DNA from 3 places in the Rhizobium sp. NLR16a genome. Region 1 is predicted to be linked to each of the others. Evidence: riboswitches for the same ligand, from Rfam matches in the RefSeq annotation. Region 1 holds a riboswitch; each other region holds the start of a gene.
The links. Region 1 has a riboswitch for cobalamin ahead of nrdH (glutaredoxin-like protein NrdH). Riboswitches for the same ligand answer to the same signal wherever they lie in the genome.

Region 1 (7,883 bases):
TGACGGCAGCAGCGATCTCAAGGCAGTCCAGAGGAAGGTGACGGGGCTTGGTTATTCCGTCTCGCCCTTTACCGGAAATGCGAAGCTCGCGCGTGAAGACCGCCCGCACCATCATCACGATCATACCGCTCATGATCACGACCATGCCCATGACGACGAGAAGGAAATTGACGGCCGGCATGGGGACGACCATGCGCCGATGGCCGGTCGCTGGTGGCGGAGCAGGAAGGGCCGGCTGACCATTTTTTCGGGTGGAGCGCTCGTTGCCGCCTATGCCGTCGGCCATGTGGTGCCGGCGAGTGCGTCCTACGCCTTCGTCGTCGCGATACTGGTCGGTCTGCTGCCGATTGCGCGGCGAGCCGTCATGGCGGCTTTGTCCGGCACGCCGTTTTCGATCGAGATGCTGATGACGATCGCCGCCGTCGGCGCCGTCATCATCAATGCGGGCGAGGAAGCGGCGACCGTCGTCTTCCTGTTCCTCGTCGGCGAGTTGCTCGAAGGCGTGGCGGCGGGCAAGGCGCGCGAAAGCATCCAGTCGCTGACGGCCCTGGTGCCGAAAACCGCGCTGCTCGAAGACAATGGCCAGATGCGGGAGGTGCCGGCGGAAAGCCTTGCCGTCGGCGCGGTCATCATGGTTCGCCCCGGCGACCGCATTTCGGCGGACGGCGTCATCGTCTCAGGCGAGAGTGCGATCGACGAGGCCCCGGTGACGGGCGAGAGCACGCCGGTGCGCAAGGGCGTCGATGCCGGCGTCTATGCCGGTACGGTCAACGGTGATGCGGTGCTCAGGGTTCGCGTCACGGCGGCCGCTGCCGACAATACCATCGCCCGCGTCGTCAAGCTGGTGGAAGAAGCGCAGGAATCGAAGGCGCCGACGGAGCGCTTCATCGATCGGTTCTCTCGCTATTACACGCCGGGCGTGGTCGTCGTCGCCGCACTTGTCGCGGTCGTTCCGCCGTTGTTTCTCGGCGGCGCGTGGGGTGAATGGATCTACAAAGGCCTTGCCATCCTGCTGATCGGCTGCCCCTGCGCGCTCGTCATTTCGACGCCGGCGGCGATCGCCGCTTCGCTGTCGGCGGGCGCGCGGCGCGGGCTCTTAATGAAGGGCGGCGCGGTGCTGGAGACGCTCGGCACGGTGACGATGGTCGCCTTCGACAAGACAGGCACGTTGACGGAAGGCAAGCCTCGGGTGACGGACATTGTTTCCTTCGGATTGGGCGAGGTGCAGCTCCTGTCGCGCGCGGCTGTGCTCGAGCAGGGCTCCAGCCATCCGCTGGCACTGGCGATTCTCCACCGCGCCAAGGCGGACGGCGTGCCCGTGCCGCCGGCCTTCGAACTGGAAGCGCTGCCGGGCAACGGTGTCACCGGCAAGGTCGGCGGCGAGACATTGGATCTCTTGTCGCCGCCCGCCGCCCGCGAGTGCGGGGCGCTGAACGGGGAGCAGGAAGCGCGTATTGCAGGGCTCAATGATGAGGGCAAGAGCGTATCGGTGCTGCTCGTCAATGGCACTGCGGCCGGCCTGATCGCCATGCGCGACGAGCCGCGCGAGGATGCCGGGGCGGGGCTCTCCGCGCTCAAATTGGCCGGTGTCAAGGCGATGATGCTGACCGGCGACAACAAGCGGACGGCGGCAGCCGTCGCCGGCATGCTCGATATCGACTGGCGCGGCGAGATGATGCCCGAAGACAAGCAGCGGGTCGTCGGCGAATTGAAGCGTCAGGGCTTCGTCGTCGCCAAGGTCGGCGACGGCATCAACGACGCGCCGGCGCTCGCCGCCGCCGACATCGGTATCGCCATGGGCGGCGGCACCGATGTGGCGCTGGAGACCGCGGATGCCGCCGTGCTGCATGGACGCGTCGGCGACGTGGCGCGGATGATCGCGCTTTCCAAGCGGACGATGCGCAATATCCTTGAGAATATCACCATTGCGATCGGGCTGAAGGCTGTCTTCCTGGTGACGACGATCGCCGGCATGACCGGGCTCTGGCCGGCGATCCTCGCCGATACCGGTGCCACGGTGCTGGTGACGATCAACGCGCTCAGGCTGCTTCGTGTACGGGGATGAATGTTTTGCCGGTGGCGGTTTGAAGACCAGCGATTCGGGGCCGGTCATCCGTTAGGTCGGCGCTCAGTTTGCTGACAAGGTCTCATGCTCGGCCTTGTGCCGAGCATCTCACCACTGCAATTATCTGGCAGGAAAGCTCTTATTTTCAGAATGGACCTGGGTGGATCGTCGGCACAAGGCAGCACAAGGCCGAGGATGACGTCGCGGGTTTTGCGTCGTCTATCCGCAGCCTGGCAGCTGGCTATAGGCCAGCCCCACCACGGTCATCTCCAAGCCTGTTTTCGTTAAGCTTTCGTTGTCCATGTTTTTCACAGGAATGCAGCGATTTCAAACCTGCCGTAACGCAATGCACAAACCATCCGTTGACGTGAATTACGATTCGCGTACTATATCTAGTGTTCAAGGTTCCTTCGATTCGTGAGGATCGCGGGCTAAGACGGGAATACGGTGCGCTGCGCCATCATGGTGCGACAATGCCGGAGCTGCCCCCGCAACTGTAAGCGGCGAGCAACTGTCCGATTTCAGGTCACTGGAGCATGATGCTCCGGGAAGGCTGGGGCAGGGTGCTTCGACCCGTGAGCCAGGAGACCTGCCTCGAACGAAACGTCCACGGGCGGGGTGTCCGGAAGGTCGCGTGCATGAAGCGGAATGATCCGTGTCTGTTGCGCTGCCCCGAACGTCCGCATGAGCATTTCGGGGGTTTGAAGTCATGTCGAGAACATCAAAGCCGCCGCCCGTGCACATCCTGCGAGGGATGATGTCGGGCGTTTAAAGCGCCAACTTTGCCAGATCATTATCAAGCATTGCCCCGGACGTCGCACGGCGCCCGATCCCAGTCCTGTGTCCTGCATTCACTGACATCACGAGGAAGATGATGAGCGTTACCGTTTACAGCAAGCCGGCCTGTGTCCAATGCACGGCCACTTACCGCGCCCTCGATCGCCTGGGCGTCGATTATGAGATCGTCGATATTTCCGAGGATGCCGAAGCGCTCGATCGCGTGCTTGGCATGGGCTACATGCAGGTTCCGGTCGTCGTTGCCGGCGAGCAGCATTGGGCGGGCTTCCGCCCCGACATGATCAGCGCGCTCTCCTGACCGGAGAAAAGCGGTGGGGCTGATCGTCTATTATTCCAGCCGATCCGGGAACACCCATCGTTTCGTCGAGAAGTTGGGATTGCGCGCGACGCGCATTCCCGTCGGCGCTGAAGACATCCACATTCGCGAACCCTATGTGCTGATCTCGCCCACCTATTGTGGGGACGGCGGCCCAGGGATCGTCAAGGGCGCCGTGCCCAAGCAGGTGATCCGTTTCCTCAAAGAGGCGGAAAACCGCTCCAACATCCGCGGCGTGATTGCCGCGGGCAACAGCAATTTTGGCGAGACCTACGGGCTTGCCGGCGACGTCATCTCGAAGAAGTGCCAGGTGCCGTACCTCTACCGGTTCGAGCTCCTGGGAACAGCCGAGGATGTCGCCAATGTCAAAGACGGGATGGGACGATTTTGGACACGGGAACAAATCTGACGCGGGATACAGGCGCAAAACCACTTAAAGCGGCCGAAACACTCGACTATCACGCACTGAACGCGATGCTGAACCTCTATGACGATGAGGGCAGGATCCAGCTCGACAAGGACCGCATGGCGGCCAAGCAGTATTTCCTGCAGCATGTGAACCAGAACACCGTGTTCTTTCACAATCTCCGGGAAAAGCTCGATTACCTCGTGACCGAGGGCTATTACGAGCGGGAGGTTCTCGACCAGTATTCCTTCAATTTCGTCCGCGGCCTGTTCGATCAGGCCTATGCGCGGAAATTCCGCTTCCCGACCTTCCTCGGCGCTTTCAAATATTACACCAGCTATACGCTGAAGACCTTCGACGGAAAGCGCTATCTCGAGCGCTATGAGGACCGCATCTGCATGGTGGCGCTGACCTTGGCGCGGGGCGATGAGGCGCTTGCCCGTGACATGGTCGACGAGATCATTTCCGGGCGTTTCCAGCCGGCGACGCCGACTTTCTTGAATGCCGGCAAGAAGCAGCGCGGCGAACTCGTTTCCTGCTTCCTGCTGCGGGTCGAGGACAATATGGAATCGATCGGCCGGTCGATCAATTCGGCACTGCAGCTATCGAAGCGCGGCGGCGGCGTGGCGCTGTCGCTGACGAATATCCGCGAGGCCGGCGCGCCGATCAAGCAGATCGAGAACCAGTCCTCCGGCATCATCCCGGTGATGAAGCTCTTGGAAGATAGCTTCTCCTACGCCAACCAGCTCGGCGCGCGCCAAGGCGCGGGCGCGGTCTATCTCAACGCGCATCATCCCGACATCATGCGTTTCCTCGACACCAAGCGCGAAAATGCCGATGAGAAGATCCGCATCAAGACGCTGTCGCTCGGCGTCGTCGTGCCTGATATCACCTTCGAGCTCGCCAGGAACAATGAGGACATGTACCTGTTCTCACCCTATGACGTGGAGCGGGTCTACGGCGTACCCTTCACCGAGATCTCGGTGACGGAAAAGTACCGGGAGATGGTGGCGGACGCCCGTATCTCGAAGAAGAAGATCAAGGCGCGGGAATTCTTCCAGGTGATCGCCGAAATCCAGTTCGAGAGCGGTTACCCCTACATCATGTTCGAGGACACGGTGAACCGGGCGAACCCGATCGCCGGCCGCATCTCCATGAGCAATCTCTGCTCGGAGATCCTGCAGGTGAGTGAGGCGAGCGAATATAATGACGACCTCTCCTATAAGGATCTCGGCAAGGACATTTCCTGCAATCTCGGCTCGCTGAACATTGCAGCGGCGATGGATTCAGCCGATTTCGGTAAGACGATCGAGACCTCGATCCGGGCGCTGACGGCGGTGTCGGACATGAGCCATATCGCCTCGGTTCCCTCGATCGAGAAAGGCAATGACGAGAGCCATGCGATTGGCCTCGGCCAGATGAACCTGCACGGCTATCTCGCCCGCGAACGCATCTTTTACGGCTCCGAGGAAGGCGTCGATTTCACCAACATCTATTTCTATACGGTGACCTACCACGCGATCCGCGCCTCGAACCTGCTGGCGGTCGAACGCGGCACCAGCTTCAAGGGCTTCGAGAATTCGAAATATGCCTCGGGGGAATATTTCAACAAATATACGGAGCAGGAATGGAAGCCGGCGACCGGAAAGGTGCAGGCGTTGTTCGACAAATCAGGCATCCCCGTTCCGACGAGGGAAGACTGGCTTGCGCTGAAGAAGGCGGTGATGGCCTCCGGCCTCTATAACCAGAACCTGCAGGCGGTGCCGCCGACGGGATCGATCTCCTATATCAACCACTCGACCTCCTCGATCCATCCGATCGTCTCGAAGATCGAGATCCGCAAGGAAGGCAAGATCGGCCGCGTCTATTATCCGGCGCCGTTCATGACCAGCGACAATCTCGACTTTTACCAGGACGCCTATGAGATCGGGCCGGAGAAGATCATCGATACCTACGCGGCGGCGACCCAGCACGTCGATCAGGGCCTGTCGCTGACCCTGTTCTTCCGCGACACGGCGACGACGCGCGATATCAACAAGGCGCAGATTTACGCCTGGAAGAAGGGCATCAAGACAATCTACTACATCCGCCTTCGCCAGATGGCGCTGTCGGGCACCGAGGTGCAGGGGTGTGTGTCTTGTACGCTGTGATTTGATTTCGGCCGCGAGCCTTTGCGCGAGTGGCCCCTCATCCGCCTGCCGGCACTTTCTCCCCCGATGGGGAGAAGACATCTGCGGCAGGCGCGACATCCCCTTTCCCCTCGGAGAGAGGGTAGGGTGAGGCGGCTGCGAACGCCAACAATCTATTGGAAAGACCTCATCATCATGAACATAGCCGTAAAGCCGATCAGCCGCGTCCGCGCCATCAACTGGAACCGCATCGAGGACGACAAGGATCTCGAAGTCTGGAATCGCCTCACCGGCAATTTCTGGCTGCCGGAGAAGGTGCCGCTGTCGAACGATATCCCCTCCTGGGCAACCCTGACTGCGGCCGAGCAGCAGCTCACGATCCGGGTCTTCACCGGATTGACGCTGCTCGACACGATCCAGAACGGCGTCGGCGCCGTCAAGCTGATGGAGGACGCGGCAACACCGCACGAGGAGGCAGTGCTCTCCAATATCTCCTTCATGGAGGCGGTGCATGCACGCTCCTATTCCTCGATCTTCTCGACGCTCTGCCTGACGCCAGATGTCGACGATGCCTATCGCTGGTCGGAAGAGAATGAATTCCTGCAGCGGAAATCGGCGCTGATCATGGAGCAATATGCCTCCGGCGATCCCTTGAAGAAGAAGGTCGCGAGCGTCTTCCTCGAGAGCTTCCTGTTCTATTCCGGCTTCTATCTGCCGATGTACTGGTCGAGCCGGGCAAAGCTCACCAATACGGCCGATATGATCCGGCTGATCATTCGGGACGAGGCGGTGCACGGCTATTATATCGGCTACAAGTTTCAGCGCGGACTGGAGCTGTTGTCCGAAGAGCGCCGGCAGGAGATCAAGGATTTCGCTTTCGACCTCTTGCTCGAACTCTACGACAACGAGGCGAGATATACCGAGGCGCTCTATGACGGCGTCGGGCTCAGCGAAGACGTCAAGAAGTTCCTGCATTACAACGCCAACAAGGCGTTGATGAACCTCGGCTACGAGGCGCTGTTCCCGACTGAGGCCTGCAAGGTCAATCCGGCGATTCTGTCGGCGCTGTCGCCGAATGCCGACGAGAACCACGACTTCTTCTCCGGCTCCGGGTCCTCCTATGTCATCGGCAAGGCAGTGGCTACCGAAGATGAAGACTGGGATTTCTGAGACTTAATTGCAGTCTCCCCTTATCTTTTGCTTCGCCATCGACCACATTCACGGAAACTGAATTCGGTATTCGTCGGTGATGCGGCGTAGTGGGGTTTCGATGTCCTCTTTTTTGAACAAGGCCGGGGCTGTTGTTGAGACGGACGAAGGCACTTGGCCGATCCGCAGGAGGCGGATCCTCGACTGGCTGGTGAACGAGACGCGCGGCGAGCGCTTTATCGACAACATCCTGGTGGCAATGTGCGAGAAGCTGTTGGCGGCCGGAGTGCCTGTGGCGCGCGCGACGCTGCATTTCAGGACGAACCATCCACAATGGATAGGCGCCCGCATCCTCTGGAAGGAGGGCATGGCGGAGGCGAAGATCAACACATTCGCCTATGGTGTCGAAAACACGCCGGAGTTCCTGAAGAGCCCCGTCAACGCGATCCATCAGGGGGCAGAGGAGGTGCGCAGGCAGCTGGAAGGCAAGGCCGACGCCGACGAGGATCCGTTCTTTCAGGAGATGCGTAACGACGGCCTTACGGAGTACATCGCCTGGCCGATCGAGCACACTTTCGGCAAACGCCACGTCGCGACATTTTCTACGTCTCGGCCTGGCGGTTTTACGAGCGAGCATACCGATTTCCTGCGCGATCTCCTGCCGGCGCTAACGCTCGTCAGCGAGATCAGGCTGAAGAACATCATGGCGCGGACGCTGCTGCAGACCTATGTGGGGCCGCATGCGAGCGAGCATATCCTGTCGGGTGTCACGACCCGCGGCAGCGGCGCGACCGTCGGCGCGGCCATCATGATCTGCGATCTGCGCGACTTCACGGCGATCTCGGATCTCTGGCCGCGCGACGACGTGATCCATCTGCTGAACGACTATTTCGACGCCATGTCGGACCCGATCGAACGGCATGGCGGGGAAATCCTGAAATTCATGGGAGACGGGCTGCTGGCGATCTTCCCGTTGGCCAAGGAAACGGCCTGTCTCGATCTGCTGCAGGCGATCCGCGA
Region 2 (7,883 bases), 1.4 Mb from region 1:
CAAAAAAGCTTGCGGTCATCACAAAACTTTTGAGCGCTGTTCTTCGAGGTGGCGCCGTTCTGCCTCCGACCAACACAATCCGATAGCGACCGTGAAAGCTTCCGCCGCCTCGACATGCCTGCCTAGCTCGGCGCAAATCTGCGCGCGGGCCGTCCAGTACGGCAGGTAGTCGGCCATTCGCGGATCGCCGGCAAGCGCATGTATGTCACCAAGAGCCGCGTCTGCCTGCCCTATCCGCACGAGAGCCACGGACCGATTGAGCGTCACGACGGGCGACGGAGCAATCCTGCCCAGCACGTCATAGAGGGAAACGACGTCCTGCCAGTTTGAGATGCCGCTCAAACGGCGCGCGACATGGGCAGATTGGATGGCCGCCTCTATCTGGTAGCGGCCAGTCGGACCCTTTGCGTTGGCTTCTCGCAGGAGACCCTCGGCGAGGCGCAATTGATCGTGATCCCAAAGTCCGACATCCTGGCTATCCAGCGGTACGAATGCACCGTCGGGGGCCCTGCGGGATGATCGCCGCGCCTCCGTATAAAGCATCAGCGCAAGAAGACCTTTCGGCTCCGGCTCATGCGGAAGCAGGGATACAACCACGCTTGCAAGCCAGATTGCCTCTTGTCCAAGCGCTTCCGCCCTGTCGATGTCCATCCACCCGCTGGTATAGGCGGCGTAGATGGAGGCGAGTATCGGCGGCAGCCGGTGCGATAGTTCCTCCTTTTCCGGCACGAGGAACGGAATTTTCCCATCCCTGATCCTCGCCTTGGCTCTTACGAGCCTCTGGCCCATGGCCCTCGGAGAGACGAGAAACCGCGCGGCGATGTCTGCAGCGGTCAGGCCCAGCACGGTCTGGAGGATCAGCGGCGTTCGCGCGGAGGCATCGATGCCAGGATGTGCGCAGGCAAACATGAGCGCCAGTCGCCTGTCCGCAATTTCCTCATCCATTTCCGCCGCTGCCGAGAGTTCCTCGGCGATGAGGGTAAGACGATCGGCGCTCTTCGCCTTCACTTTGTCCTTGCGCCAGTCGTCGAGCTCGCGCCTGCGCGCGATCGTCAACAGCCAGGCACCGGGGTTATCGGGCACGCCATCGACAGGCCATTTTTCGAGAGCCGTGAGGAACGCAGTCGCGAGCGCATCCTCGGCGGACGCGATATCACCCAAGCGCGCGCCAAGATAGGCGACGAGGCGACCATAGCTCTCGCGCGCCACTCGCTCTGCTACACCTCGGGCAACGGTGGAACCCGAAACCGTCATCCTGCATGTTCCGACGCATCCCTGATGCGACGAACCTCAACCGTTCCCCAGGACGCAGCAGGGCAGCGCGCCGCCCATTTGTTGGCTTCGTCCATATCGGCAACGTCTATGATAAAGTACCCACCGAACTGTTCGCGAACATCCGCATAAGGGCCGTCCAGAACACTGACGTCATTCCCTTGAACGCGAACGACACTCGCCTCAGAGGAACCGACCAGGGCATTGCTGGAGACGAATGCTGCCGCTTTCTCCAGCGCTTGCTGATAGGCATACATCTGGCCCATGAAGCGCGCCATGTCCTCGGGCGCTATGGACTTCCCGGCAGCTTCGTCCGCATGCAGCATCAGCATGTAGCGCATTTGCTTTATCCCCAGTGAAAACCAATCCCCAGCAGGAGCGAGCTGGGAGAATAACAATTCGGATGAAGAAGGGAACTGCTGTTAACGGCTGCAGTGTCCGTCGCCGGGGCAACGCTGTTGCCCGCATCTTCTGGATAAAATCCCGAAAATGCGCTAGGAATTGATCCAAGCTTATTAAGAGAAATACCTTAAGAGACAAGGTACGGCGAATGGACGCCACCTTTGACCGATCGACACTTTCTCACTTCCGGACGATGCCGTGAAACGCCGAAACCTGTCTCTTGCTCTTGTGCTTGCGCTGGCATCGCCGGCTGCCGCACAGAGCAGCGCCGTCTGCAACGACCTGCGTGGTCGCCTGGCCGACCTACCACGATCGATCGGCAACAATAACGGGCAGGAAGCGCGCCAATATGCCAGCGCAATCGCCGAGCAGAACCTCGAGCTGCGCAAGGTCCGCAACGATCTGCGCAGCTATGGCTGCACCTCGGGTAGCATGGTGGTGATCGGCGGCGAGAATGCCGATTTTTGCGCCGAGCTTTCTGATGCCGAAGCCCGGATGGTCGACAATATCCGTTATCTCCAGGATCAGCGCGACGAGTTGCGCAGCCAGGCCGGCGATGACGACGCGCGCCGGGAATTGACGGCGGCCCTCGAACGCAATGGTTGCAGCAGCGACAATTTCTATGCCCCGACCGAGCGCAGCGCCAGCGATCCTGCCCCAAGCGTCGAGGAACAGGCGATGCGCACCGACACCTTCATCCCGCTTGGCGGCGGTGAAGAGGCCGATCCATTTTACGGCCTGCCGAGGGCCGAAATGTTTTCGCCGGTCAGCACCATTTGCGTTCGCAGCTGCGACGGCGGCTTCTTCCCGATCAGCTCGAACACCACCTCGGTCGATTTCGGCCGCGATGCGCAGACCTGCGCCAAGATGTGCCCCGGCATCGAGACCGAGCTCTTCTATCGCGACGTGACCAGCACCGAAGCCTCGAACATGATCTCGGTCGCAACAGGCGCGCCCTATAGCGCCATGAAGAACGCCTTTGCCTACAAGAACCGCGCTCCCGGCGAGAAAAATACCTGCGCCTGCAATCTGACCGCCTATTACGAGGAGATGCGCGGCAAGCAGACCCTGGGCGAACCGCCGCAGCAGGGCTCGATCACGACGGTCCGCACCAATCCGCCGGCGAAAGATACTGCGGCAGCAGCAGTCCCGCCGCAGCCATCCGTTCCCGAACGTCCCTACGACCCCACGCAGAACAAGGTCCGTCAGGTCGGCCCGCAATTCCTTGCTGGCGACCAGGGCTCGATCGACCTTGCCAATCCGGCGACGCCGGGCCCGCAACCACAACAGCAGTAATTGCTAAGGGTCGTTGCGTCCCCATCCGTCGTGGAAAACCAGTTCCTCGAGCGGCAGCCGCTGCCGCCAGCCTTTGACCGAGAGTTCCGGTTCATCATAAAGCCGATCGACAAAGCCGGCGCATAGCCAGGCGACCACCTCGATATGCTCGGGTATGCCGAGAATTGATTTCAGGTCGCCTTCACGAAAGATGCTGACCCAGCCGATGCCGACCCCTTCGGCGCGGGCCGCAAGCCAGAGGTTCTGGATGGCGCAAACGGTCGAATAGGAATCCATCCGCGGATTGTGCGTCCGTCCCAGCACCACGCTGCCGCCGCGAGTGGGATCGCAGGTCACGCATATGCCGAGCGGCGCCTCCACGATGCCTTCGAGCTTGAGGGACCGATAGGCCTGCCGCCGCTCGCCTTCGAACATCGACGCCGCCTCTTCGTTGGCCTTGGCAAAGGCGTCGCGCACGCGCGCACGGACAGCTGGACTATTCACCAGAATGAAATTCCATGGCTGCATGAAGCCGACCGACGGCGCATGATGGGCGGCTGTCAGGAGCCGCGCCACGACGTCGTCGGGCAACGGATCGGGCAGGAACTGGCTGCGCACGTCACGCCGCGTCATGATCGCGTGATACACGGCTTCGCGCTCGGCCAGCGAAAAACCGGACGCCGCCGAAAGGGCATCCGCAGCAAAGGGTCGCATCGTCAAATCCCCAACAACGCAACCGCCCGCCGTCCGCGCGGGTTGGGTCTATCTCGCCAGGCCGGTCTTCTGACTTGGCTTCATCCATCTGCCGCAGCCTTCCCGGCAAAAGCCAGTGGCGCGATGAAGCGGCAGACGTCGGCCTTACAGCGTTGGGCACGTTCCGGCCTTGCACCGGATTCCCGATTCTCCCGCCTGGACGGCGGGCACCTGACGCCGCATCTATTTCAGGAAAACGACGCGGCGGCAAGTGCACGCAGACCGAACCTGAAACCAGGCTGCATATGGCTGATCGAGGGGCGGATCACCGGGCAGACACCCCCCTCCTCGGCGATCTTTTGGTCGCAGGAGGAAACAGCCTCTGTGTGCCCGCCCATCCTCCTCTACTTTATGATTTATTCACACATCAAATCCACACTGCCTTTGCGCGTTTTGGGTCGCAAACTCCGACATGGGCATGAGCGCTCGTGATGTGACCGTCAGCGTCGATGCCGCGCTGATGTGCCGGTCGCGAAGATGGTCGACCGAGCCGCAATTCCAGGCTCCACGGATGTTCCAATTCTTGAAAACGATGCCCCTGACAGCCAAGCTGGCGGCGATTATCGTTGCCGTCAATCTCTGCGGCATTTCCGCCTTGGCCACCTATACATGGATGTATGAAACCCGGGCGCTGGTTGATGGCGCCCACGCAAATTGGTCCAAGGATGCGGAGCAGTTTGCATCTCTGGCCGCCGGCGGCGTCAAATGGGGCAAGGCGAACGCCGTTCGCGAGGCTTATTCGCTGTATCGTGACGATCCCTCGCTCGATCTTGTGCAATTTGCCGCATTCAACGCAGAGCTCGCTGCCGTCGACAGCTGGACCCGCGACGGCGTTTCCGGTTTGCCAACGCCGGCCGACCTGGCGACCCGCCTCAGCGCAAAACCCGACAAAACGACGATCAATGACAGCGGAATGTCCGCCGGTTTGGTCACGATTATCGCGCCGCTGCCGCTGGACAAGTCGGGCAAGACAACCGGCTACATCGTCACGAACTGGTCTGTCGAAAAAATCACTTCCGAAGTCCGCCAGAAGGTCCTCGTTTCGCTGCTCACGCAGTCCGCCATCACCGTTCTCGCCGTCATCGCTTTCCTCCTCGCCATGCGCAGCCTCGTTGGCAGGCCGCTCAGGATCCTCAGCAAACGAATTGGCGCGCTGCAGAATGGCGACCTCGCCTCCTCCGTTGCCTACAAGGAGAATGGCGACGAAATCGGCTTCCTCGCCCGTGCGCTGGAGGTCTTCCGTCACGAGGCGATCGCAAAGGTCGAAAGAGAGCAAGTCACTGCCGAGCAGACCGCCTCGTTCGACGCCGAACGGGCCCGCAACGCATTGCTGACGGAAGAAGCCGGCAACAGGCAACGGCTGGTGATGACCACTCTTGCGAACGCATTGGAAAGACTGGCCGCCGGCGACTTCTCGATCCAGCTTGCCGATCTCGGCCCTGAATTCGATAAATTGCGGCAGGACTTCAACAACATGGTCCAGGCCGTCGCAGCCGCGCTGACAGAGATAAAGATCGCTTCCGTCGCGGTTGAGGGCGGATCGAGCGAGCTGGCTTCCTCCGCAGATCAGCTGGCCAAACGGACCGAACAGCAGGCGGCAGCACTGGAACAGACCGCTGCGGCACTAGATGAAGTGACGACGACAGTCAAAACATCGTCGCAGCGGGCTGAAAATGCTGGACAATTGGTCGAGGAAACCAAGCGAGGTGCTCACGTCTCGGCGACGGTGGTGCGCGACGCGATCGGCGCGATGGACCGGATCCAAACCTCCTCCAGTCAGATCGGCCGCATCATCGGCGTCATCGACGAAATCGCATTCCAGACGAATCTGCTGGCGCTGAATGCCGGCGTCGAGGCCGCACGCGCCGGCGAGGCCGGCAAGGGATTTGCGGTTGTCGCACAGGAGGTTCGTGAACTCGCCCAGCGCTCGGCAAATGCGGCAAAGGAAATCAAGAACCTGATCAACGTTTCCGGCCAAGAGGTTGCTGCCGGCGTCGGGCTGGTGAACGAGACTGGCGACGCTCTCCTGAAGATCGAGGAGCAGATCAACCGCATCAGCGACAGCATCGCTACCCTCGTTCAGTCCTATCGCGAGCAGGCGACCGGTCTGCAGGAAATCAACGGCGCGATCAACCAGATGGATCATGCGACGCAGCAGAACGCGGCCATGGTCGAAGAAACGAACGCGGCCTGCCAAGAGCTGCTGTCGCAGGGACGCCGGCTGCAGGATTCGGCCGGCCGGTTCCTCGTCGGCGCATCCTTGGCGAGTCAGCCCAGGCCGGTCCAGCCGAGCGCCAGTCAATCTCGTCCGGAAACCAGAACCGTCGTGCCGCGGCTTGCAGGAAATGCAGCCGTTGCCGCTTCTCCCGGTGCCTGGGAGGAGTTCTGACGCCGCCCCCCCGACGAGACTTTATTTTTCAGCAACTGATCACAGGAAGGGAACAGTTATGAAGAGAGTTGTGACCGCATTGCTTTTCACCTCTGCCGCTATCGTCGCGCCCATGAGCGTATCGATGGCTGAGGATGCCAAGCTTGCCCCTATCGCCGACTACGTGAAGAGCGACGTGAAGCCCTGGCTGAACGATCCCGCCATCATCGAGGCCATCAAGGCGCAGGACACTGCGAACGCCAAGCTGAGCGAAGCCGACATCGACGCTCTCGACAAGAAATGGCGTGGCGAGGTCGACGGTTCCGACCATTCCATGATCGATGGCGTGCTTGGCAATCAGCTGTCGAAATTCCTTCAGGCGAAGAAAGAAGCGTCTGGCGGCAAGATTACCGAGATCTTTGTCATGGACGCAAAAGGGCTGAATGTCGGTCAAAGCGACGTCACCTCCGACTACTGGCAGGGCGACGAGGCGAAATTCCAGAAGTCCTTCGGCGCCGGCAAGGATGCCGTCTTTGTCGACGAGATCGAAAAGGACGAATCGACCCAGACACTGCAGTCGCAGGCAAGCATCACGATCTCGGACGAAGCGGGAACGCCGATCGGCGCGGTCACCGTCGGCGTGAACGTCGACGCCCTCTGATTGCGGCATGCGCATTTTTCGCGCGAATTATAGACCATATGGCCCGGAAGTGGACGCTTCCGGGCCATAGGCTTTGCCTCCCGAACCAGGAAGCCGCTCCCTTGAACGGTGATTTCAGCTTGCAAATTTTGCGTGACAATGGACGGCGGCGACGCTACATACGCGCCATGTCCACGACTTCAATCTACGCCTCGCGATTTTATTCGTACCGCTGCTCTCAGCGGATGCGGGTCCGTGCGTAACTGAATTCGACGCGACGACCACCCGAACAGCCGCTAGTCTACCTGGCGGCTTTTTTGTCCGCACGGTATGACCAAACAGGAGCCATGCCGTGTCCGATACCATCGATGATCTGCGTATCCTCGAGATCACTCCGCTGACCAAACCCGCCGATATCATTGCGGAAATCCCCCGAACCGCTTCAGTCAGCGAGACGGTGACCAGCAATCGCAATGCCATCCACCAGATTCTCAAGGGTGAAGACGACCGCCTGATCGTCGTCATCGGCCCCTGCTCCATCCACGATCCGGTTGCCGCGCGCGAATATGCCTCGCGGCTGACCGAGCAGCGACAGCGCTTCTCAAGCGATCTGGAAATCGTCATGCGCGTCTATTTCGAAAAGCCCCGCACCACCGTGGGCTGGAAAGGCTTGATGAACGACCCGCATCTCGACGGCAGCTACCGTATCGAGGAAGGGCTGAGAATAGCGAGACGCCTGCTGCTCGACACCAACGCGATGGGCCTTCCCGCCGGCGTCGAATTCCTTGAGACGATCACGCCGCAATACATTGCCGACCTCGTCAGCTGGGGCGCGATTGGCGCGCGCACGACCGAGAGCCAGATCCACCGCCAGCTCGCCTCCGGCCTCTCCTGTCCGATCGGCTTCAAGAACGGCACCGACGGCGGCGCACGCGTCGCGCTCGACGCGATCCTGGCCGCTTCACAGCCGCATCACTTCCCGGCCGTCACCAAGGACGGCCAGGCGGCCATCGCTTCGACAAAGGGCAACGAGGACTGCCACATCATCCTGCGCGGCGGCAGGCGCCCGAATTATGAGGCGGCTGATGTCGAAGCGGTTGTCGGCGAAGCCGTCAAGCTTGGCGTCGATCCCCGCATCCTCATCGACGCCAGCCATGCCAACAGCAGCAAGGA
Region 3 (7,883 bases), 330 kb from region 1:
CAGAGCAGGGTATTGGCATCCGGCGGCAGGTAGATGCGGACGACGTCGGCCTTCTTGTTGGCGACGAGATCGACGAACCCCGGATCCTGGTGGCTGAAGCCGTTATGGTCCTGGCGCCAGACATGCGAGGTCAGCAGGTAGTTCAGCGATGAGATCGGTTTGCGCCATTCGATCTCGCGCGTCACCTTCAGCCATTTGGCGTGCTGGTTGAACATGGAATCGATGATGTGGATGAAGGCCTCATAGCAGGAAAAGAGGCCGTGCCGCCCGGTCAGCAGATAACCCTCCAGCCATCCCTGGCAGAGATGTTCGGAAAGCACCTCTACGACGCGTCCATCGCGGGAGAGATGGATATCATATGGTTCGATATCCTCCATCCACACGCGGTTGGTGACCTCGAAGACGCTGCCGAGGCGGTTCGACTCCGTCTCGTCGGGACCGAAAATGCGGAAGTTTGCCGCCTCCGCGTTGAGCTTCATCGTATCGCGCAGGTAATGGCCGAGGATCTCGGTCGATTGGGCGGCGACGCTGCCGCGCCTGCCGACGTCAACCGCATAGTCGCCTATGGCGGGAACATCGAGCTCCCGGCGCAACAAGCCGCCATTGGCATGCGGATTGGCGCCCATGCGGCGTTTGCCGACGGGGGCCAGCGCCCGCAGGTCGGTTTTCAGCCGGCCGTCGGCATCGAACAGATCTTCGGGATCGTAGCTTTGCATCCAGTCCTCGAGAATCCTGCGATGGCCCTCATTCTCGCGGCAGTTGGAGACCGGCACCTGGTGGGCTCGCCAGAAACCTTCCACCTTCTTGCCGTCGACCTCTTTCGGACCGGTCCAGCCCTTGGGGCTGCGCAGCACGATCATTGGCCAGCGCGGGCAGCCCGCCGCAGCCTTGCCGCTGCGGGCTTGCTCCTGAATCCCACGGATGCGGTCGAAGAGCTGATCCAGCGTCGCAGCCATCTGTTGATGCATGTCGCGCGGCTCATGGCCGTCGACGAAAAACGGCTCGTAGCCGTAGCCTTCGAAAAGACGTTTGAGCTCGTCGTCACCGGCCCGGCCGAGAATGGTCGGATTAGCGATCTTGTAGCCGTTCAGATGCAGGATCGGCAGAACGGCGCCGTCGCGGGCGGGATTGAGGAACTTGTTGGAATGCCAGCTGGCGGCGAGCGGCCCGGTTTCGGCCTCGCCGTCTCCGACGACGCAGGCGATGGTGAGGTCGGGGTTGTCGAAGGCGGCGCCATAGGCATGGACGAGGGCGTAGCCGAGTTCGCCGCCCTCGTGGATCGATCCCGGTGTTTCCGGCGCCGCATGGCTCGGAATGCCGCCCGGAAAGGAAAATTGGCGGAAGAGCCGGCGCATCCCTTCGGCGTCTTCGGTAATATCGGGATAGATTTCGCTGTAGGTGCCTTCGAGATAGGTGTTGGCGACCATTCCCGGCCCGCCGTGACCGGGGCCGCATATGTAGATGATGTCGAGATCGCGGGCGCGGATGAGGCGGTTCAGATGCGCATAGATGAAGTTGAGGCCGGGTGTCGTGCCCCAGTGGCCGAGCAGGCGGGGCTTGATGTGCTCTGACTGCAGCGGCTCGCGCAGCAGCGGATTGGCAAGCAGGTAGATCTGGCCGACCGACAGATAGTTGGCCGCCCGCCAGTAGCGATCGATCAGGGTGAGTTCAGCATCGGTCAGGGCGGCGGCGGTCGAGACATGCTTTTCCATGGGGCTTCTCCCGTTCGAAAACGCGTTCAACGTCAGTTCTAGCCGTTAGCGCGAGCGCGCCATTGATCTGGATCAGCGGACGCGGAGAACGGACAGCGCCTCGTCGGCGATCACCTGTTCTTCGTCCGTGGCAACGACATGGGCGGCCATGCGGCTTTCCCCGGTGCTGATCGTGAATCTGTGGGCGGCGTTGGCCTTTTCATCAATCGAAAGGCCGAGCCAGGACAGGCGTTTCGCCACGCCGGCGCGGATTTCCGGCTGATGCTCGCCAATGCCGGCGGTGAAGACGACGGTATCGAGGCCGCCGAGTGTTACCGCCATGCGGCCGATCTCGCCGGCAATGCGCAGGATGAACAGATCGATCGCCTGGCGCGCTTCCGGCCGTCCGTCCGTCAACAGATCGCGCGTATCGGCGCTGATGCCGGAAACGCCGAGCAGGCCTGAGCGTTGATAGAGCAGATCCTCGATCTCACCCAGCGATCGTTTTCTCTCTCCTGCCAGATGCAGGATCACGCCGGGATCGAGCCAGCCCGGGCGTGTCGCCATCGGGATGCCGTCGAGGGTGGAAAAGCCCATGCTGCAATCGCGGCTGATGCCGTTTTCCATCGCACAGAGGCTGGCGCCGCTGCCGAGATGGGCGACCACAGCCTTTGCCGCATGCGGCGCCTTGCGCGCGAGTTCACTGGCGATGAACTTGTAGGAAAGTCCGTGGAAGCCGTAACGCTTGATGCCCTCCTCATGCAGGGAACGGGGTATGGCGAGGCGGCGCACGAGATCGTCCTGCGTGGCATGGAAGGCCGTGTCGAAGGAGGCTGTCTGGACAAGATGTGGCTTCAGATGGCGGAGCGCGCGGATGAAGCGCAGCGCTTGCGGTTGGTGCAGGGGTGCGAGCGGGATCAGCGCTTCGATCCCATCGGTGGCGGCGTCATCAAGCGCGACGGCGCTCGTGAAGCGCTCGCCGCCATGGACGACGCGGTGGCCGGCCGCGGCTGCGGCCGCCATATCGAAATGATCGGCGAGACGCGTGAAGGTCTCGTCGATGACTCCGTGCAGATCGTCCGTCACCTCCGCCTTCAGCGGCATGTCGAATGTCTGCGATCCCTTGGTCAGGTCAAGCGAGAGCGGCTCGGCGCGGAGATCGATGACGCCCTTGCCGAGGCGTCGTGCCCCGGCGTCATCAATTGAGAAGACCCCGATCTTCACAGTCGATGAGCCGGCATTGAAGGTCAGGAGAAGGTCGGGGAATGACATGTCTTCAGAGAGCCCGCGCAGTCGTCACGATGGGCGAACCTAGCGCCGAAACTCCCGCTGGAAAGGCATCATTTGGCGGTTGCCTTTGCTTCGGTCGATCCCCACGCCTGTCAACCTCGCACGTGCGGTCATTGAGCATTGGCGGCACAATGGCGGCAAGAGCTCCAGCTGCAATAGCCCCCCGTGCGCAACAAGACGGTGCGTGGCGGCCGATCGGGACGCAAAAGCTTGGGTTCTGTTGAAATAAGCTGGGGTCAGGCCGTTGACGCCAGATTGACGTTGCGATCGCGGATGAAGATGCTCGCCTCGGCGGCGGGCATCGCCTTGCCGAAAAGGTAACCCTGGCCGATGTCGCAGCCGAGCTGCAGCAGGAAGGCAAGCTGGCCATGCTCCTCGACACCTTCCGCAGTCGTCTTGATATTGAGGCTTCTGCCGAGGCCAAGCATGGCGCGGACGATTTTTTCCTGGCGTTCGTCATCGCGATAGGTGGCGATGAAGCTTTTGTCGATCTTGATCTTGTCGAAGCGGTAGCGGGCGAGCTGGGCGAGGCTCGAATAGCCTGTGCCGAAATCATCGAGAGCGATCTGAATGCCGGCCGCGTGCAGCTCTTCGAGAATGACGGCGGCGATAGCGGGATCCTGAATCAGCGCGTTTTCGGTGATCTCAACTTCCAGGCGTTGCGGCGGTAGCCGGCTTGCCGAAAGGACCTTGAGGATGCGTGACGTCAGCAGCCTGTCTTCCATCTGCACCGGCGAGACGTTGAAGGACAACGTGACATGCTCCGGCCAGGTGAGCGCATCGCTGCAGGCCTGCGCAAGGAGATCCTCGAACAAGGCGGTGATCATCCCGGTTTCCTCGGCAATGTCGATGAAAACAGTCGGCGGAATGTTGACGCCATCCTCGCCGATCCAGCGCGCGAGGGCTTCGAAACCGCAAAGCTGGCCGGTCTTCAGATCAATCAGCGGTTGATAGAAAGGCTTGATCGCCTTATTGGCGATCGCGGCGCGCAGTCTGGTTTCCAAGGAGGCGCGTTCCGTTACCCTATCCTGCATCGAATTTTCGAAGACGAGATGATGGTTGGGGCCGCGTGATTTGGCCTCATACATGGCGAGATCGGCACGGTGGGCGGCGTCTTCCAGCGGCTCGCTGCCCTCGACCCAACGATCGTAGCCGACGCTGGCGCCGACTTCGACGGCAAAACCATCGATATGAATCGGGCGGGTGACGGCCTGGATCAGCAGCTTGGCGAAGCGCTCCTCGCGTTGTGTCGTCAGGGCAAAGGCGACGACGATGAATTCGTCACCGCCGAAGCGGTAGACGCAATCGGCATTGCCGAGCGCGCAGATGCGTTTGGCAACTTCGACCAACAAGACGTCGCCGCCCTTGTGGCCGACGAGATCGTTGACCTTTTTGAAGCCGTCGAGGTCGACGGAGAAGATGGTGACGTTTTGGTTCCATTCCTCGATTTCGGCCTCGTCGCTTCTGACCGGCCGTGAGAGGATTTTGCGCTCGAAGGCATAGCGGTTCGGCAGCTTGGTCAGATGGTCGTGCGTTGCCGTCCAGTCGGCCTTTGCCTGGGCGGCGGCGCGCAGTTCCATTTCCTTGCGCAGATCGGCAATACGCAGCACCGAGTAGATGAAGCTCATGGTGCCGGCGATGCCGAGTCCCAGAACGAGCTTGTCGGCGCCGTATTCACGGAAAGCGGTCATGAAGGAAACCAGGCTGTCGTCGAACCGCAGCAATGTAGCTAGGAGCCAGAGGGTAATCCCCAAACCGACGATCGACATGCATTGCCTTCCGGCTCTGCTCTGGAAAAACACCGGCATTATGCCTTCTCCAACTCCACCCGCGCCGAGATATCACGAAAGTCTGAAATGTTCGTTGAAACCAGAAGGCGAATTATCGGAGGGGGCGGTTTGCGGTGAGCCGCCGGCAGACGGATAGCGTTGCGATGCGGCCAGGACCGGCACTGCGGCTGTTTCGCCGGTCCCGTTCAGGAAGAATGTTGCTACAGGTGATTGGGCCGAAAAGATGCCCAGAAGAACGAAGGCGAGCGTGCTGACGCATCGCTCGCCTTTTCCAGTGCTTCAGGCGGTGACGATCAGCAGCGGAACGCTGAGGATGAGACCGGCCAAAACCGTGAACGTGGCGACGCGCATCAACCGCAGGCGCCGTGTACGCTCTCCACTCCAATCATATGTCATTCTTCCATCTCCTTGGGACAAGGAAGTAGTCCCCGCAAAACCGGGTTCAACAGCAATGACGCGATTTGCTTGTGCAAGGCTGGATAAAATAAGGAATCTCTAATGCTGGAAGCGCAGCGACCAGCGGCTTCCGTTGCTGGTCATCCGAAGGATGGCGAGTGGCTCGACGTCGCTCAGCCAGAAGGAGGAGGGTGGCGCCTGAAGCACGTGGGCGACTGCAGCCCGGATGACGGCCGCGTGGCTGATGGCGATCACGTGACCGCTTCGGGCGGACTGGGCATCCATCCAGCCAGCGACGCGCTTTCGCAGGTCGAAAACACTCTCGCCGCCGTGAGGGGCCACCCCCGGCTCGGTCATCCAGGCCGTGAGGTTTTCCGGCTCTTCCGCCTCGATCGCCTCGATCGGCCTGCCAGCCCAGCGGCCATGGTCGCAATCTCGAAGCGACGGATCAATCTGCGCTTCGAGACGGAGCGCCTCAGCCGTCTGGAGGGCGCGCATGGCGGGGCTTGTGACAATACGATCGGCGTGGGGGAGGGCGGCCATCCTGGCTGCTTCTTCCACGGCCTTTTCTTCCAGCGGTTCGTCGAGCGGAAACTGGGCCTTGCGGTTCGCCGACGTCGCGCCGTGGCAGATCCAGGTGAGGCGCATATTCACGATTGTTCTGATCTCCGATGACGGGATGGGGACGGCCTTTGCCGGCTTCGTGAAGTTTCGTTGACAGTCTCTTCGGCGTGCAGATATAACCGTGCTGTTGCGGGTTTGGAAGCCGGTGGAAATCCGGCGCGGTCGCGCCACTGTGACCAGCGTGTCGAAACTTCTTCACGCTGGAAGTCAGACCCTGCCGCACAACACTCTTTCGACTGAACGCGTCATTCCGGAGGAATACATGTCTGACACCACTTTCGCGCCTGTCGCGGCGCCGGCGCCGATCCCTGTAGGGGAAATCCTTCCCTGGGCGATCTTCGGCGGTCTGCTGATGCTCATCGTTCTTTATTTCGTCGGCACCGAGGAGGGCGCGATGGCGCTGTTCAACGGCATGTATGTGCACGAATTCGTGCATGACGGCCGCCATCTCCTCGGATTTCCCTGCCACTAAAGCGCATCGCGATCTTTCGGATTCGCTTCTCGCGCTTTAGGTCTTTGTTTTACGCATGTCGTTATCGCAAAACCGCTGCACAGTTTTGCGCGACAAGGGGGAATACTGACATGGTTGGAAAGCTTCTGCTTCGCGGCATGCTCGCGGGCCTGATTGCTGGCATCCTCGTTTTCGCCTTCGCCCATACCTTCGGCGAGCCGCTGGTCGATGCGGCAATCGCCTTCGAGGAAGCGAGCGCCCAGGCGGCGGGCGAAGCTGCCGAACCTGAAATCGTCAGCCGGGCCACGCAGGCCGGCCTCGGCCTTTTCACAGGCGTCATGGCCTACAGCATCGCCGTCGGCGGGCTTTTTTCGCTCGCCTTCGCCTTCGTGCACGGCCGCTTCAGCAGCCTATCGGCGCGCGGCACCTCGGCCGTCATCGCCATTGCCGCCTTCGTGGCGGTCGTGCTCGTTCCCGCCATCAAATATCCGGCCAACCCGCCGGCTGTCGGCAATCCCGATACGATCGGCGCCAGGACCGAACTGTTCTTCCTTATGATCGTTGTTTCGCTCGCGTCGCTGATTGCCGCGATCGCGCTGTCGCGCCGCCTTGGCGAGCGCTTCGGTCGCTGGAACGGCGCGATTATCGCCGGCGTCGCCTATCTCGTCTTCATCGGCTTCGTGCTTTATCTGCTGCCGCCGATCAATGAGGTGCCCGAGAATTTCTCGGCGATGGTGCTCTGGCGGTTCCGCACGACCACGCTCGGAATGCACGCGATCCTTTGGGCAACGCTCGGTCTGGTTTTCGGAGCGCTGGCCGAAAGACGTCTTGCCGCCAAGAGCGGTCTGCGGCCGGCGTTCCGGTGATGCGGCATATCGGCAGGTTTGCTTTTCTCGGTCTCATCGCGAGCCTGTTGCCAATGTTTATCGGAAATGCTCTCGCCCATGGGAGCAACTCTGGCGGCTCTCATCCCGGGCTCGATATTCCGGCAATTTCCCACGGCGAGATGGCGGTCATTTCGGAGTATCGCAGCAGCATCAGCATGCTGGCGTCGCGGGCGGCCGATACGAACGAATCGTTCCGGCGTGTCCTGAACTACTCGGAAATCCAGTATTCCTATTGCCTCTGGGGCCGGATGCCGGGCAGCGTGACGGACGAGGAAAGCCCTTTCAACGAATGCGCCCATGCCTATCTCGCGGCGACGAAAGCCGTGCTGATGGCGATGCGTGAGATGCCGCGAGAGGCACCCGCGGCGGGCGAAATCATCTCGGCCATCGACGCCGACATGGCGGGCCGCGGACTTGCCTTCATCACCTGCCAGTTCAGCGGTGAGGCTTTCAACACCGCCGATATTATCAAGCCGAGCTGGAGCAAGGTGCCGCTTCATCCTGCCAGCATGGCGTCACTGACGGGGTTGGCCGCTCTGTTCGGTCTGGCCGTTCTCGCGCTTCGTCGCGTCTCGCGGCCGAAGGCTCAGTCGTCGGAATAGCGCTGCTCGCGCCACGGATCGCCATACATATGGTAGCCGTTCTTTTCCCAGAAGCCGGCCTCGTCGGCGGCGATCAACTCGATGCGGCGCAGCCATTTGGCGCTCTTCCAGAAATAGAGATGCGGCACGACGAGCCGCAACGGGCCTCCGTG

Region 2: another riboswitch for cobalamin. It lies ahead of bluB (5,6-dimethylbenzimidazole synthase); the one in region 1 lies ahead of nrdH (glutaredoxin-like protein NrdH).
Region 3: another riboswitch for cobalamin. It lies ahead of J7U39_RS01585 (CbtB domain-containing protein); the one in region 1 lies ahead of nrdH (glutaredoxin-like protein NrdH).

Annotation. Positions count from the first base shown of each region.
Region 1 covers NZ_CP072865.1:16,752-24,634, forward strand. Annotated here, with positions in the region: gene J7U39_RS00085 (heavy metal translocating P-type ATPase) at 1-2,065, shown strand, start outside; cobalamin riboswitch at 2,451-2,677, shown strand; gene nrdH (glutaredoxin-like protein NrdH) at 2,940-3,161, shown strand; gene nrdI (class Ib ribonucleoside-diphosphate reductase assembly flavoprotein NrdI) at 3,175-3,588, shown strand; gene nrdE (class 1b ribonucleoside-diphosphate reductase subunit alpha) at 3,567-5,735, shown strand; gene nrdF (class 1b ribonucleoside-diphosphate reductase subunit beta) at 5,910-6,884, shown strand; gene J7U39_RS00110 (adenylate/guanylate cyclase domain-containing protein) at 6,985-7,883, shown strand, end outside.
Region 2 covers NZ_CP072865.1:1,466,697-1,474,579, reverse strand. Annotated here, with positions in the region: gene J7U39_RS07015 (DUF6596 domain-containing protein) at 19-1,254, opposite strand; gene J7U39_RS07010 (YciI family protein) at 1,251-1,613, opposite strand; gene J7U39_RS07005 (DUF2865 domain-containing protein) at 1,873-2,970, shown strand; gene bluB (5,6-dimethylbenzimidazole synthase) at 2,974-3,663, opposite strand; cobalamin riboswitch at 3,705-3,892, opposite strand; gene J7U39_RS06995 (HAMP domain-containing methyl-accepting chemotaxis protein) at 4,214-6,091, shown strand; gene J7U39_RS06990 (hypothetical protein) at 6,150-6,731, shown strand; gene J7U39_RS06985 (3-deoxy-7-phosphoheptulonate synthase) at 7,063-7,883, shown strand, end outside.
Region 3 covers NZ_CP072865.1:343,436-351,318, forward strand. Annotated here, with positions in the region: gene J7U39_RS01565 (phosphoketolase family protein) at 1-1,712, opposite strand, end outside; gene J7U39_RS01570 (acetate/propionate family kinase) at 1,785-2,963, opposite strand; gene J7U39_RS01575 (bifunctional diguanylate cyclase/phosphodiesterase) at 3,218-4,789, opposite strand; gene J7U39_RS01580 (histidine phosphatase family protein) at 5,267-5,821, opposite strand; cobalamin riboswitch at 5,878-6,028, shown strand; gene J7U39_RS01585 (CbtB domain-containing protein) at 6,054-6,263, shown strand; gene J7U39_RS01590 (CbtA family protein) at 6,374-7,108, shown strand; gene J7U39_RS01595 (hypothetical protein) at 7,162-7,731, shown strand; gene J7U39_RS01600 (sulfite oxidase-like oxidoreductase) at 7,716-7,883, opposite strand, start outside.